Regions from separate parts of the Mesorhizobium sp. FG116 genome, predicted to be linked through region 2. Evidence: predicted binding sites of a transcription regulator. Region 2 holds the regulator's gene; each other region holds the start of a gene.

Region 1 (3,711 bases), on a different contig from region 2:
TATTCAGCCGCGACCGCGTGTCCGAAGACACTCGGAAGTCCGCGCGACACGCCTGTGTCAACGCTGACCGTCGCGCTCATGCCGGTTCGAAGCGCCAACTTGGCATCGTCATCCGTGAGCTTGATGCGCACTGGAATACGCTGGGTAACCTTCACCCAATTGCCGGTGGCGTTCTGGGCCGGCAACAGGGAGAATTCGGCGCCGGTGCCCGCGCCAATCGCTTCCACGGTCGCCTCGAAAGTGCGGCCGGGATAGGTGTCCAGCACAACTTCGGCCTTCTGGCCCGGCTTCATATGGGTAAGTTGCGTTTCCTTGAAGTTCGCATCGATCCATGTGTCGCCTGTTTCAACCAGCGCAAACAAGGGCGTGCCGGTACCGACAAACTGCCCGATCTTGAAAGACGACGCCTGATAGACGACACCATCAGCGGGCGCGCGCACTGTTGTCTGGGCAAGATCGTAAGCAGCTTTGTCGCGAGCGGCGAGTGCTGCCAGTACCGTCGGGTGCTGGTCGGTCTCGATATCGGGATTGCCGCCAAGTGCTGCTTTTGCGCTGACAATACCCTGCTCTGAAGCAGACTGCTCCTGACGCGCCTTGTCGAGGTCATTGCGCGCCTGATCGAGCGACGACATTGCGCTGATGCCCTTCTTCGACAAATCGGTTGCCCGGTCGAATTGCGACTGCAAATAGTCCACCTCGCTCGAAGCGACACGCTCCTGCGACATGGCCTGGTTGTAGGCGGCACGCAACTGCTCGACGTTCAGCCTTGCACCTGCAACCGCCGCCTCGGCTTGCGCCAGTGCAATACGGTAAGGTGCCGGGTCGATGGTGAACAGTTCGTCGCCCTTCTTGACCGGCTGGTTGTCGTTGACATCGACTTTGACGATGCGTCCAGCGGCATCGGCCGCAATGGACACGCGCGCCTGCCGCAGATTTGCGTTTTCGGTTTCCTGATAGCGGCCGCCGGTCACCCACACATAGCCGCCGCCCACAGCCAACAGCACAGGCAACGCGAACATCAATACGAAGCGATTGGACATCCTGCGCTTGGCCTTTGCCGGAGCCGGCTGTGCCTGCACTTGTGGTGCAGGGGTCGTGGAAATCTGGTTAGCGGGAGCATCCATCTCCAGCTTCGTCGCATTCTCGTCAACTTTCGTCACAGCGTTCATTGTGCGGTGCTTTCCAGTTTGTTTGTTTGCCTGCACAACGCGGTCTCGTCGTCGGAGAGATTATCGACCAGCGTTCGCAATCCTTGGATAAGAATGCGCCTGTCTTCACCGGACATGCCGGTCAGCGCTTCCTCGTAAACTTCACCTGCAAGGCTTTTCACCTGGGCATAGGCCTGGCGCGCCCTGGGCGTCGGGAAAATCATACGTACCCGGCGGTCAGATGCGTCGGCGCGGCGTTCAATCCAGCCCGCCTCTTCCATGCGATCAATCAACCTCGAGACGCTGATCGGCTCAATTTCAAGAAGTTCGGCCAGCCTTGCCTGGGCAACGCCTTCTTCCTTCGTGACCCTGACCATTAAGCGCCATTGTGCCGCCGACAGGCCCAAATTGCTGGCGCGCGCCTCGAATCGCTTGCGCATCAAACGCGCCGCGTCGTGGATCAAAAACCCCAGTCTGTCTGTGCCTTCGGTAACCATGAGCGCGATATATAATAAGCGTGCTTATCTTTCAAGATGCTGCGGCGCACAATTCCAAAAATAGTCGGCATGGCCGGTGCGCTGTCGAACTCGGCGTTGCCCCGACATGGAGTGACCATCGACACCGCCTAGCATCTCTGGTGGACGTAATTTTTCTGCGTAGTAACGGAATGCCAAGGACACCATTCCTCGAAAATGCGGATTGGCAGTCAAGTTCGGCTTAAAATTCGACGCCTTCGGCTTGCCGCTCCTTGACTCTGGTCGGGGGCCTGATTATCTCACCGCCACGTTAGCACTCGACTATTGCGAGTGCTAACCAATGTCCGGCTTCGCTGGACGGAGGAAATCGTTTCTCATCACTGTCATCGAGGAAATCAAATGGCAAAGTCGAAGTTCCGCCCGCTTCATGACCGTGTGGTCGTTCGCCGGGTCGAATCCGAAGAGAAGACCGCTGGCGGCATCATCATCCCCGATACCGCCAAGGAAAAGCCGCAGGAAGGCGAAATCATCGCCGTAGGCTCCGGCGCTCGTGACGAAAACGGCAAGCTCGTTCCGCTGGATGTCAAGGCCGGCGACCGCGTCCTGTTCGGCAAGTGGTCCGGCACCGAAGTCAAGCTCAATGGCGAAGACCTTCTGATCATGAAGGAATCCGACATCATGGGCATCATTGGCTGATCACCCTGCCCGTATTTGAATAGAAACCGGCAATCAGAATTTCGGGCGCAAAGCCCAGGAGTAAGAAATGGCTGCTAAAGACGTAAAATTCTCCCGTGACGCCCGCGAGCGCATGCTGCGCGGTGTCAACATCCTCGCCGACGCGGTGAAGGTCACCCTCGGCCCCAAGGGCCGCAACGTCGTCATCGACAAGTCCTTCGGCGCTCCGCGCATCACCAAGGACGGCGTTTCCGTCGCCAAGGAAGTCGAACTGGAAGACAAGTTCGAGAACATGGGCGCCCAGCTCGTTCGCGAAGTCGCTTCCAAGACCAACGACAAGGCCGGTGACGGCACCACGACTGCTACGGTTCTGGCCCAGGCAATCGTTCAGGAAGGCCACAAGGCCGTTGCCGCCGGCATGAACCCGATGGACCTGAAGCGCGGTATCGACCTGGCCGTGGCCGAAGTCGTGGCCGACCTCATCAAGAAGGCCAAGAAGATCAAGACCTCCGAGGAAGTTGCCCAGGTCGGCACGATCTCCGCCAATGGCGAGACCGAAATCGGCGAAATGATTGCCAAGGCCATGCAGAAGGTCGGCAATGAAGGCGTCATCACCGTCGAGGAAGCCAAGACCGCCGACACCGAGTTGGAAGTCGTCGAAGGCATGCAGTTCGACCGCGGCTACCTGTCGCCTTACTTCGTCACCAACCCCGACAAGATGGTTGCTGAACTCGAAGACGCCTACATCCTCCTGCACGAGAAGAAGCTTTCGAACCTCCAGGCCATGCTGCCGGTGCTCGAGGCTGTTGTGCAGACCTCCAAGCCGCTCGTCATCATCTCCGAGGACGTCGAAGGCGAGGCTCTCGCTACGCTCGTCGTCAACAAGCTGCGCGGCGGCCTGAAGATCGCTGCCGTCAAGGCTCCGGGCTTCGGCGATCGCCGCAAGGCCATGTTGGAAGACATCGCCATCCTGACCGGTGGCCAGGTCATCTCGGAAGACCTCGGCATCAAGCTCGAGAACGTCGGCCTGAACATGCTCGGCCGCGCCAAGAAGGTGTCGATCTCCAAGGAGAACACCACCATCGTCGACGGCGCCGGCAAGAAGGGTGAGATCCAGGGTCGCGTTGCTCAGATCAAGCAGCAGATCGAGGAAACCACTTCCGACTACGACAAGGAGAAGCTGCAGGAACGTCTGGCCAAGCTGGCCGGTGGCGTTGCCGTAGTCCGCGTCGGCGGTTCGACCGAAGTGGAAGTGAAGGAGAAGAAGGATCGCGTTGACGACGCGCTCAACGCAACCCGCGCCGCGGTCGAGGAAGGCATTGTCCCCGGTGGTGGCGTTGCTCTTCTGCGCGCTTCCTCCGCGATCAAGGCCACCGGCGCCAATGCCGACCAGGCCGCTGGCATCGCCATCG
Region 2 (3,711 bases):
GCTGTTGAAATCGCAGTAAGGGCATTTGGCCGCGCAGAACGGCCAATGAATGTAGACCCCGAACCCGGGTGAGCGATCCAACTGCATGATCAGGCGACGTCCAACCTCGCTTGCGCGAATTTCTGGAAGGCGCGGGCGCGATGCGACAAGGCAGTCGCCTGCCCCGGTTTCCAACCGTGCTTTTCCTCGGCCTTCATCTCGCCGAAGGTCTTGTCGAAGCCGTTTGGCAGGAACACCGGATCATAGCCAAAGCCGAGTTCCCCGCGCGGCGGCCACACCAGCGTGCCTTCGACCTCGCCACGGAAATATTCGGCCTGCCCATCGGGAAAGGCGAGGCAAATGACGGCAACGAAACGGCCGGTGCGTTGTGCTTGTTCCCTGGCGCCGACCTCCTGCATCGCCACTTCCGTGCGCTGCATGGCCATGGCGAAGTCGCGGCTGCCATCCGGCAGTTCGGCCCAGTTGGCGGTGTAGACGCCCGGCGCGCCATCGAGCGCATCTACGCACAGGCCGGAATCATCGGAAAGAGCCGGCAGATTGGTGGCCTTGGCCGCCGCGAAAGCCTTGATGTAGGCGTTTTCCTCGAAAGTCGTGCCGGTTTCGTCGGGTTCGGGCAGGCCGTATTCCTTGGCGGATTTCGCTTCGAAGCCGAACGGACCCATGAGGTCGGCGAATTCGCGCAGCTTGCCGGCGTTGTGGCTGGCAATGACGATCCTGCGGCCATCCAGTTTGTGCATCACAGATTCCAGATCTTCGGTTCGGCGAATTCCAGCGAATTGCCGGAAGGGTCACGGAAATAGATTGAACGTCCACCGGCTGGCCAGTGAAAATCGGCCTCGATTTCCACCCCCAGTTCGACCAGACGCGCACGCCAGCGTTCGATCTCGTCGGCGCTTGCGGCAAAACACAGATGTCCCTGCCCGACCGTGCCATGCGGCGGCACCGGCAGGCGGGCATCGGGCGGCGGCGGAATTTTCGTCGCCTCTGCATTGAACAGCAAAATCACACCCGAGCCGCAGCGAAAGAAGACGTGCCTGCCCCCGACCTTGGCAATGCGTTCCAGACCAAGGATACCGCCATAAAAGCTTTCCGCCGCGTCGAGATCGGTGACGTAGAGTGCGGATTCGAGGATGGCGGATGGGGTCATCGCAAGCCGCCTAGGCCACCGCCATCTGCTGCAGGCTGACGAGACGCGCAATGCCCTTCTTGGCAAGCACCATAAGCTCGGTGAACTGCGCTTCCGAGAACGGCTCGCCTTCCGCCGTGCCCTGTATCTCGACGATGCCGCCCTTGCCGGTCATAACGAAATTGGCGTCGGTGCCGGCCGAGGAATCTTCCAGATAATCCAGGTCGATGACCGGCTGGCCGTCATGGATGCCGCAGGAGATGGCGGCGACATGGTCCTTCAGCACCCGCTGCACACTTGCCATCTGGCGCGCTTCCATCCAGCGCAGGCAATCATAGAGAGCCACCCAGCCGCCAGTGATCGAGGCGGTGCGGGTGCCGCCATCGGCCTGCAGCACGTCGCAATCGACGGTGATCTGTTGTTCGCCGAGCGCCTGCATGTCGACGACGGCGCGCAGCGAACGGCCGATGAGGCGCTGGATTTCAAGCGTGCGGCCACCCTGCTTGCCGGCAGAGGCTTCGCGGCGCATGCGGTCGCCGGTCGAACGCGGCAGCATGCCGTATTCAGCCGTCACCCAGCCCTTGCCGGTGTTGCGCATCCAGCCGGGCACCCTCTCTTCAAGGCTTGCGGTGCAAAGCACGTGCGTGTCGCCGAACTTGACCAGGCAAGAGCCCTCGGCGTGCTTGGAGACGCCCCGTTCGAAGGAGATGGCCCGCATTTCGTCGGGCTGGCGTTTGGAGGGGCGCATTCGGGCCTCTTTCTGGCAATTGTCCGGATTCCTGGCGGGCTTGTAGCCGTATGCAAAGCGGGGCGCAAAGGAAAACGCCCCGGCTTGCGCTTGGCCGACCCAAGTCTATATCCTTGACTTGGAAGCCACGGCCAGAAAACCGCAGATGACGAAACCGATTGCCGATCCGACCCTGCATTCGCCCGCAGTCCAATCGCTGGACATGCGCTCGCGCGACATATTCCGGCGCATCGTCGAATCCTATCTGAGGGACGGCGAACCGGTTGGTTCGCGCAGCCTGTCGCGCATCCTGCCGTCGTCACTGTCGCCGGCGACGATCCGCAACGTGATGAGCGACCTCGAGCATCTCGGCCTTGTCTACGCGCCGCATATCTCGGCCGGCCGCCTGCCGACGCAGGCTGGCCTGCGCTTCTTCGTCGATGCCTTCATGGAACTTGGCGACCTTTCCGACGACGAGCGCCGCAGCATCGAGGCGCAGATCAAGGCTTCCGGCACCGAATCCTCGCTGGAACACATGCTGACGGAAGCAAGCCAGATGCTGTCCGGGGTTTCGCGCGGCGCGGGGCTGGTGCTGGCAGCCAAGAACGAAGCCGCGCTGAAACATATCGAATTCATCCAGCTTGAGCCGACCAAGGCGCTGACCGTCCTTGTCTCGCAAAACGGCGATGTCGAAAACCGCGTCATCGACCTGCCTGCCGGCGTCACCGTCTCGCAATTGCATGAGGCCTCCAACTTCCTCAACGCCCATATCCGCGGCCGAACCCTGGCCGAGGTGCGCACCGAGATCGCGCGGATCAAGGAGGAAACGCGGGCGGCGCTCGACACGCTGTCGCAGGATCTTGTTGAAAAGGGTCTTGCGCTCTGGGCTGGTTCCGAAACCGGGCTGCCGGCGCGTCTGATCGTGCGCGGCAGGGCCAACCTTCTGGAGAACGTGACGGCGCAAGCCGATCTCGACCTGCTTCGGCACCTGTTCGACGATCTGGAAACCCAGGACGGGCTGATCCAGTTGCTCGACATGGCCGAGCAGGGACCGGGCGTGCGCATCTTCATCGGCTCGGAAAACAAGCTGTTTTCGCTGTCGGGATCGTCGCTGGTGGTGGCGCCCTATCGCGACAAGGATGCGCGCGTGGTGGGCGCACTGGGCGTGATCGGTCCAACGCGCCTCAACTATGCCCGCATCGTGCCGATGGTTGACTATACAGCCCAGCTTATCACGCGCTTGCTGCGCTGAGTGCAGTCCTGCGGGCCACCAAGGAGGCATCAATGGCACTGGAAGAAATCAAGGCCAGGATCAGCCTGCTGCTCGAGCAAATGGTCAACCAGCCCGAGGATAATTACGAGACGCAGGAGCAGTTGCACGAAAAACTGAGGGAACTGCGCGCCATGGGCCTGCCCTTGCCCGACGATCTCGTTGAACTGGAAAAGCGTCTCGATGAGGAATTCAGCGGCGACGACGCATAGCCACGTTCAACTCCGTTCACATCGACGTGTGATGCGGAACGACCGTCCTCCTCCTACGTTGCGCCCTTGGTCAACCCACGGAGCAACGGATTGAAGCAGATTGCGCTACTGACCCTTCCCCTCTTGCTGGCAGCGACAACCGCTTTTGCGCAGAACACAACCCTATTGAAGGGCGAAGCCGCATTCGGCGACTGGCGGGGCGACAAGCCCGGCGTGCGGCGGCTCATCGTTCCCGACGACCTGCAAGCTCCATACGCCACTGACTCGGCATCCAACGGCGCGGACCGGGCAGCGATGCCGCCCGAAGCCGGCCCGCAATTGCCTGCGGGTTTTTCCGCTGAAATGATTGCCTCGGGCATCCGCAATCCCCGCACCG
Region 3 (3,711 bases), on a different contig from region 2:
CTTCTTCCACAGCCGCGCGGGTGGCGTTCAGCGCGTCGTCGATGCGGTCCTTCTTCTCCTTGACCTCTGTCTCGGTCACGCCGCCGACCCGGATCACCGCGACGCCCCCGGCGAGCTTCGCCAGACGCTCCTGGAGCTTCTCCTTGTCATAGTCCGAGGTTGTTTCCTCGATCTGCGCCTTGATCTGGGTGATGCGTGTAGCGATTCCGGCCTTGTCGCCTGCGCCATCGATGACTGTGGTGGTGTCCTTCTCGATCTCGACCCGTTTGGCGCGGCCGAGCATGTCGAGCGTGACGTTCTCCAGCTTGATGCCAAGATCTTCGGAAATCATCTGACCGGCGGTCAGCACGGCGATATCCTCCAGCATGGCCTTGCGGCGGTCGCCGAATCCGGGCGCCTTGACGGCCGCGACCTTGAGACCGCCGCGCAGCTTGTTGACGACCAGGGTGGCCAGCGCCTCACCCTCGACGTCTTCGGAGATGATCAGCAGCGGCTTGCCGCTTTGCACGACCGCCTCAAGGATCGGTAGCAGGGTCTGAAGATTGCCGAGCTTCTTCTCGTGCAGAAGGATGTAGGGCTCCTCCAGTTCCACGCGCATCTTCTCGGTGTTGGTGACGAAGTAGGGGGACAGGTAGCCGCGGTCGAACTGCATTCCCTCGACCACGGCGAGTTCGGTCTCTGCCGTCCTGGCTTCCTCAACGGTGATGACCCCCTCGTTGCCCACCTTGTCCATCGCTTTGGCGATCATCTCACCGACGGTCGCATCGCCATTGGCGGCAATGGTGCCGACCTGCGCGATCTCCTCGGAGGACTTGACCTTCTTCGATTGCGCCAGGATTTCCTTGACGACGGCGGCGACGCCGAGATCAATACCGCGCTTCAGGTCCATCGGGTTCAGGCCGGCAGCAACCAGCTTGGTGCCCTCGCGCAAAAGCGAGGCGGCGAGCACGGTCGCGGTGGTAGTTCCGTCGCCGGCGAGATCGTTGGTCTTCGAAGCGACCTCCCGCACCATCTGCGCGCCCATATTCTCGAACTTGTCGACAAGCTCGATCTCCTTGGCGACCGTGACGCCGTCCTTCGTGATGCGCGGCGCGCCATAGGCCTTGTCGATGACGACGTTGCGGCCCTTGGGTCCAAGCGTCACCTTGACGGCATTGTTGAGAAGTTCGACGCCGCGCAGCATGCGGTCGCGGGCATCAGTGGAGAATTTAATTTCCTTGGCAGACATGATATTTGTCCAGTTCGGTCTTGAGATTCGGGATCGAAGATCAGGCGGCGTTCTTGGCGGCAGTACCAGTCTTCTCGACAATGCCCATGATGTCGGCCTCCTTCATGATCAAGAGGTCCTCACCGTCGATCCTGACCTCGGTGCCAGACCATTTGCCGAACAGGATGTGATCGCCTGCCTTGACGTCGAGGGGAATCAGCTTGCCGCTTTCGTCGCGGGAGCCAGGGCCGACGGCGGCCACCTCGCCTTCCTGTGGCTTCTCCTTCGCGGTGTCGGGAATGATAATGCCACCTTTGGACTTGAGTTCGCCTTCCGCACGTCGAATAACGACGCGGTCATGGAGGGGCCGAAATTTCATGGGGTTCTTTCTGGGGTCGGCGCTTAGGGCGACCACTTCATATACATAACGACTCTGGCACTCGAATGATAGGAGTGCCAAAATTAATTCTTGCGTATTCTAAAATATCTCTCTGACTATCTTAATTAATTTTCAGAAATTATCACTTTTAGAGAGCAGTATTTTTGTTTCAATCGATTGTTTATTTTATGTAAATTGAGATTTTTAATTCGTGATCGTAAATAAAAATCGCTCCGCGCCTTGTTCGCAACTCAATTGAAGCGCATATAAGTGGCTCGTTGATTTGGCCGATTTGGCTTCGCGGTGTCAGAGACCCGCCATTCACCACCGAATTCTCGATAGCGAATGCATCAAGCGCCGTTTCGGCGCACATATCGCTCTGTTCGAACATTGGAATGAACCCCGCCGCTGACCACGGATGTACTGGCAGCAGGGAGGTTCGTTCCGGTTCGAATGGGATGATGCGGGAGGTGCGGTCGCGTGCTCCTGCGGAGGAATCGACCATGACAACGCGCACCACGCAGACCGTCGTCCGGTTCACCGCACCCTTCATGCTGCCCGGCTTCGACGCCGCGCAGCCTGCCGGCGACTATCGCGTGGACCAGGACGAGGAACTTCTGGAGATATCCTCCCGCCTCACCTGGAGACGTGTAGGCGCCTTCATCCACCTGCCGGCCATCGGCATTGATGGCCAGACACATCAGTTGGCGCCGATCGATCCTGTCGATTTCGACGCCGCTCTCGAACAGGATCACCAACAGTCATGACTTCTACGAGCTTCATTCAACGCACCGCCCGCCAGTTCCCGCGTGAGGTTCCGACGCATTTCTTCGCGGTCGGGCAGTCCGTCAAGCTAAAGGGCGGGTTCGCGAGACCCCCTCATGCGGCCGACATTTATCGTATCACCGGCACGCTGCCGCCGCGGGGAGATTCCCTGCAATACCGCATCCGCAACGACGACGAGCGTTATGAACGCGTAACGACTGAAGACAGCCTCGAGCCGGTCGACATATCGCAATCTGGCAGCGGCGCAACGCTCATCGAAAGGACGTTCGGACATGGCTAAAGGACAGAAACGAAGCAATCGCGAGATCAGAAAGCCGAAGCAGGAGAAGGCTCCATCCAAGCCTGAAAGCGGCTTCGGGAACCAGTTAAAGGTTGCTGCAAACGCCAATGGACCTCGTGGCAAGGGCAATCCCTGAGTTCGTGCTGGCCGGAAGGATGGCGATGCATATTGCGATCGAATTCTACCGCATCCGGGACAGGGACGATGCGCATGCCGTTGTCGGTCGGGAGACTGCTGAAGCAGCCAATCTCGACGACGCAATAGAGGTCGCGCGCCTTCTCTCGCAAACGCTCAACATGCCGCAACGACCCGACGCCATGACGATTACCGATGCGGCCGGCGCGGTGCTCTATGCCGGCGCGCTCGAAGCCGAGGTGGCGAACGAAGAAAGGACACGACCATGAACGCTCCCAACAACCACCCGGAGCTGACGGAAAAGACCGCGGACTTCGCCATCGACAGATGGGAAAACGAGGGCGGCGCGCACGGCCATGGCTCCCGGGATCTTCACTATGGCCGCCGTGTTGAGGCGGACCGCTCCTGGACCGTCTATCATGTCTTCACCGGGGTTCCGGCCCGCATCGACGGCAACACGATGATCGGGCTAACCCAGAGGGTTGCGACCGACGGCATGCTGTCCCTCAATCGGCGGAATGATTTGCGACGCCGAGGTGGAGGCAGAGCGATGGCCGGCATCCGGACCGCACAGCGTACGGCAGAGGAATGCCGACGGTGACGCTCGAATTTCCCAATCCGAGCCGCAGCTTCGACGAAGTGCGCAACGCCATTCGCTTCATTGGGCATGACGGCATGTTCGAGGTGCCATTCTTTGTCGAGACCGCAGCGCTGGCAAAGGCCGGCAAGACGCAACTGTCCGAAGCCGACTCCCTGACGGCTTTCGATACGGCGCGCAATGCGATCCACGATGTCGCGCGCGAGGCCTATTCCCATCGCCGCCGGACCACCTATACGCTGACTGCTGCCGATTTCCGGTAGAGGCACAAGTCAATGCTGATCCGCTACGGCTACGAGATCAAGTTGACTTGCCAGCAGCCGACC
Region 4 (3,711 bases), on a different contig from region 2:
TGATATCGTAAGGTGGCCAGTTGTCGATACTTGGCATTCGGCTGGCGTTTTCGAGCATATCGAAAACGCGATCAAAGCCGATGCTAGACCGATAGAGCGGGGAAAAATCGAAAGCAGTTCTCATAGCCATATCCTCCATAACTGAGCAACATGGGTACGAGGAGCGCCAAGGGTTTGGCGCTCCTTGACCTTGCCGACCCAAAAAGGGCGCCGGCAGGATCGATCTGGGGATTCATTTTCCCGCCGTCAAGGGGATCATCGTCAGCAACGCTAGTCGACGATGTGCATTGTGTCTTGTCATCGTCGGATGGCGGTCACCGTTTGGGCCGTGATCTTTCAGATTTGACATGAAAAAGAGCGCCTATGCCAATGACCCGAGAAGATATCATTTTTGTCCTTGGATCGGCGGGCGAAATGCTCATCGCTGAATCCTCTCCGCCGGCGCTTCCTTCAATGAATTTCGGGAAGCTTGGGCTGGGTCAACACCGAGGAAGCGCTGAGGGTCGAGCGACGACCGCTGCCTGGAACGGGCGTCGCCGAGTTGATCAATCTGCTCGACCCCGATGAAGAAGACTGAGCATTTCGATCCGGCCGGTTCCGGTCTTGATATTCTCCGCAAGGTTCCCATCTGCCTTGTGGATGTGCGTTGATGATGCCGTCCGATTGCTTGCTCGCAAAACACGTTGAAAAAGACGGAGGAAGTGATGAACGACGTTTGGTTTCCCGAACCTGTCACTCTCAAATTTCTCACCGGGCCGCGCAACGTTGCCAGCAGCTTCGAGGCGCTGGAATGCCTGGACCAGCAGTGGCCCGAATGGGCGCGCGGACGCAACTGGCGAGCGGCACGACGCGCGTGTCGCGATGCGCTGGACGGTTGGCGCATCGCGCGCGACGCGCATAAGGCCTTCCTCAAGGCAGCCAGGCGCGCCGGGCTGGTCCCGTCGGCGACGCGTTCTCCCGCAAGTCGCGGCCAGCACGGATTGTGTACGGCCCTCGGCCCGAGATGACGTTCAATGGATGGCGAAAATGCCGTCGACGGCGCGCCATTCCGACGGTTTGATAAGGCGACGGTGAGCGATACGCACGGAATGTAGCGCGCCCTCCAGTTCGCGTTCCCAATAACCAAGAAAGTCTTTCAGTTCCGGAAAATGGGGCGCCAGATCGTAGTCCTGCCAGACATACAGCTGCAGCAGACTGGGATGATCCGGCAGATGGTAATGGATTTCGGCCGTAGTCAGTCCATAGCCCTCCATCTGCAGGCGGAATTCCCTGCTGACCTCAGTGGCCATATCCCTCTCCTTCGCTTCCTAAATCATGTGTCCAGCCGTTCGGGTTTGCGCTTGTGTTCGACCGTCCGCCCTGGCGCTGTCGTGGCTGCATCAAGCAAGTATAGGGCGTCCATGATGTGATCGAAGGAGACTGGTTTCTCAACTCCCGATGGCTGACGTAGTGCCGGAATGGAGTCCACGGCGCAGGCATCGGAAGCCCAGGACGACAGGATCGCTCGCTTTTCATGGAGATCAAGCCGCTCGTCGGCCAAGACGTCGTCAGGACCTTTGAAATGGCTTGCCGGCGACAACAGCCGGTCAAGCGCGAGGTCGGATGTTTCGGGTATGAGAGAAGGGATGATCGGTGGGAGATCTTGTCGGTCCATCTTGATCCTCCGTTTTTCCAAGAATGCTCCTTGTGTAGGTTCCTTTTTCGCGGCCGCTTCAGCGCGAAGGCTCGACTAATTTTGTCTGGTCATTTGGAAATTTCAAGTGGAAATGTGCGGCTACGATCCAGATAGCTGTATGTTTTCATGGCACTAGCCCTCTGTCGGTGCGAGTGCTAAAAAATTTTGGCGGAATCCCTTGAAACCGGAAAACCACAAAACTAGCTCCATATGCGCGTGATGCCGAAAGGGTCGCGCGAGCCCCGCACCGGTCCGATATTGCCGGTCCGGTGTGGAGGAACCTCAAAATCTGTTTGTCCTTGAAGGAGAACGAAATGGCGTTCCGTCCATTGCATGACCGTATCCTGGTCCGCCGCATCGAAGCCGATGAAAAAACGGCCGGCGGCATTATCATTCCCGACACTGCCAAGGAAAAGCCGCAGGAGGGCGAGGTGATCGCCGTCGGCCCTGGCGCGCGCGACGACAGCGGCAAGCTCGTCGAGCTCGACGTCAAAGCGGGCGACCGTATCCTGTTCGGCAAGTGGTCCGGCACCGAGATCAAACTGAATGGTGAGGACCTGCTCATCATGAAGGAAAGCGACGTGATGGGGGTGATCGAACAGGCGGCCACGCTGAAGAAAGCGGCCTGAGCGGTGCAACCCCACTATCAATCAGTCAATGAAAGCTGCCTAACAAAGGAGTGATCCAATGGCTGCCAAGGAAGTCAAATTTCATACCGAAGCGCGCGAGAAGATGCTGCGTGGCGTCGACATCCTCGCCAATGCCGTGAAGGTGACGCTAGGCCCCAAGGGTCGCAACGTCGTCATCGACAAGTCGTTTGGCGCGCCGCGCATCACCAAGGACGGCGTCACCGTCGCCAAGGAAATCGAACTGGAAGACAAGTTCGAGAACATGGGCGCGCAGATGGTGCGCGAAGTCGCCTCCAAGACCAACGACCTTGCCGGTGACGGCACCACGACCGCGACTGTTCTGGCCCAGGCCATCGTCAGGGAAGGCGCCAAGGCCGTTGCCTCGGGCATGAACCCGATGGACCTGAAGCGCGGCATCGACAAGGCGGTCGAGGCCGTGGTCGTCGAGCTGAAGGCCAATGCTCGCAAGATAACGAAGAATGACGAGATCGCCCAGGTCGGCACCATTTCGGCCAATGGCGATGCCGAAATCGGCCGCTTCCTGGCGGAAGCGATGCAGAAAGTTGGCAACGAGGGCGTCATCACCGTCGAGGAAGCCAAGACAGCCGAAACCGAGCTCGAGGTTGTCGAAGGGATGCAGTTCGACCGTGGCTATCTGAGCCCCTATTTCATCACCAACCAGGACAAGATGCGGGTCGAACTGGAAGAGCCCTATGTGCTGATCCACGAGAAGAAGCTCGGCAATCTCCAGGCCATGCTTCCGGTCCTTGAGGCCGTTGTTCAGTCGGGCAAGCCACTGCTCATCATCGCCGAAGACGTGGAGGGCGAGGCTCTGGCCACACTGGTGGTTAACAAACTGCGCGGCGGCCTGAAGGTTGCCGCCGTCAAGGCGCCTGGCTTTGGCGACCGCCGCAAGGCCATGCTGGAAGATATCGCCATCCTCACCGGTGGCACGGCGATCTCCGAGGATCTCGGTATCAAGCTGGAGAACGTAACGCTGCAGATGCTCGGCCGCGCCAAGAAAGTAGTGATCGAGAAGGAGAACACCACGGTCGTAGACGGCGCTGGCCGGAAGGCAGAAATCCAGGCCCGCGTTGGGCAAATCAAGGCCCAGATCGAAGAGACCACTTCCGACTACGATCGCGAGAAACTGCAGGAGCGCCTGGCCAAGCTTGCGGGTGGCGTCGCCGTCATCCGCGTCGGTGGTTCGACGGAAGTGGAGGTGAAAGAGAAGAAGGATCGCGTCGACGATGCGCTCCACGCTACACGAGCCGCAGTTGAGGAGGGCATCCTGCCGGGCGGCGGCGTGGCGCTGCTAAGGGCTGTCAAGGCGCTCGATACCTTGCCAACTGACAACGCCGACCAGAAATACGGTATCGACATCGTGCGGCGCGCCATCGAGGCCCC

Evidence for each region. The regulator HrcA, encoded in region 2, represses chaperone genes, less so after heat shock. The targets are predictions, from matches to a motif close to GTTAGCACTCNCNNNNNGNGAGTGCTAAC.
Region 1: groES (co-chaperone GroES) is a predicted target of HrcA. The motif match lies at 1,934-1,962, and genes of this name have one in related genera.
Region 3: ACODTY_RS19695 (co-chaperone GroES) is a predicted target of HrcA. The motif match lies at 1,640-1,668, and genes of this name have one in related genera.
Region 4: groES (co-chaperone GroES) is a predicted target of HrcA. The motif match lies at 1,807-1,835, and genes of this name have one in related genera.

Annotation. Positions count from the first base shown of each region.
Region 1 covers NZ_JBMDKS010000004.1:73,162-76,872, forward strand. Annotated here, with positions in the region: gene ACODTY_RS05245 (HlyD family secretion protein) at 1-1,169, opposite strand, end outside; gene ACODTY_RS05250 (MarR family winged helix-turn-helix transcriptional regulator) at 1,166-1,645, opposite strand; gene groES (co-chaperone GroES) at 2,024-2,320, shown strand; gene groL (chaperonin GroEL) at 2,388-3,711, shown strand, end outside.
Region 2 covers NZ_JBMDKS010000010.1:53,641-57,351, forward strand. Annotated here, with positions in the region: gene hemW (radical SAM family heme chaperone HemW) at 1-87, opposite strand, end outside; gene rdgB (RdgB/HAM1 family non-canonical purine NTP pyrophosphatase) at 90-737, opposite strand; gene ACODTY_RS10305 (VOC family protein) at 737-1,147, opposite strand; gene rph (ribonuclease PH) at 1,158-1,874, opposite strand; gene hrcA (heat-inducible transcriptional repressor HrcA) at 2,020-3,105, shown strand; gene ACODTY_RS10320 (hypothetical protein) at 3,138-3,335, shown strand; gene ACODTY_RS10325 (PQQ-dependent sugar dehydrogenase) at 3,426-3,711, shown strand, end outside.
Region 3 covers NZ_JBMDKS010000030.1:1,029-4,739, reverse strand. Annotated here, with positions in the region: gene groL (chaperonin GroEL) at 1-1,228, opposite strand, end outside; gene ACODTY_RS19695 (co-chaperone GroES) at 1,269-1,586, opposite strand; gene ACODTY_RS19690 (hypothetical protein) at 1,768-2,091, opposite strand; gene ACODTY_RS19685 (hypothetical protein) at 2,090-2,353, shown strand; gene ACODTY_RS19680 (hypothetical protein) at 2,350-2,652, shown strand; gene ACODTY_RS19675 (hypothetical protein) at 2,814-3,056, shown strand; gene ACODTY_RS19670 (hypothetical protein) at 3,053-3,388, shown strand; gene ACODTY_RS19665 (DUF1488 family protein) at 3,385-3,648, shown strand; gene ACODTY_RS19660 (transglutaminase-like domain-containing protein) at 3,661-3,711, shown strand, end outside.
Region 4 covers NZ_JBMDKS010000037.1:10,674-14,384, reverse strand. Annotated here, with positions in the region: gene ACODTY_RS21435 (Hsp20 family protein) at 1-124, opposite strand, end outside; gene ACODTY_RS21430 (DUF982 domain-containing protein) at 705-1,007, shown strand; gene ACODTY_RS21425 (usg protein) at 1,011-1,289, opposite strand; gene ACODTY_RS21420 (hypothetical protein) at 1,313-1,654, opposite strand; gene groES (co-chaperone GroES) at 1,990-2,304, shown strand; gene groL (chaperonin GroEL) at 2,363-3,711, shown strand, end outside.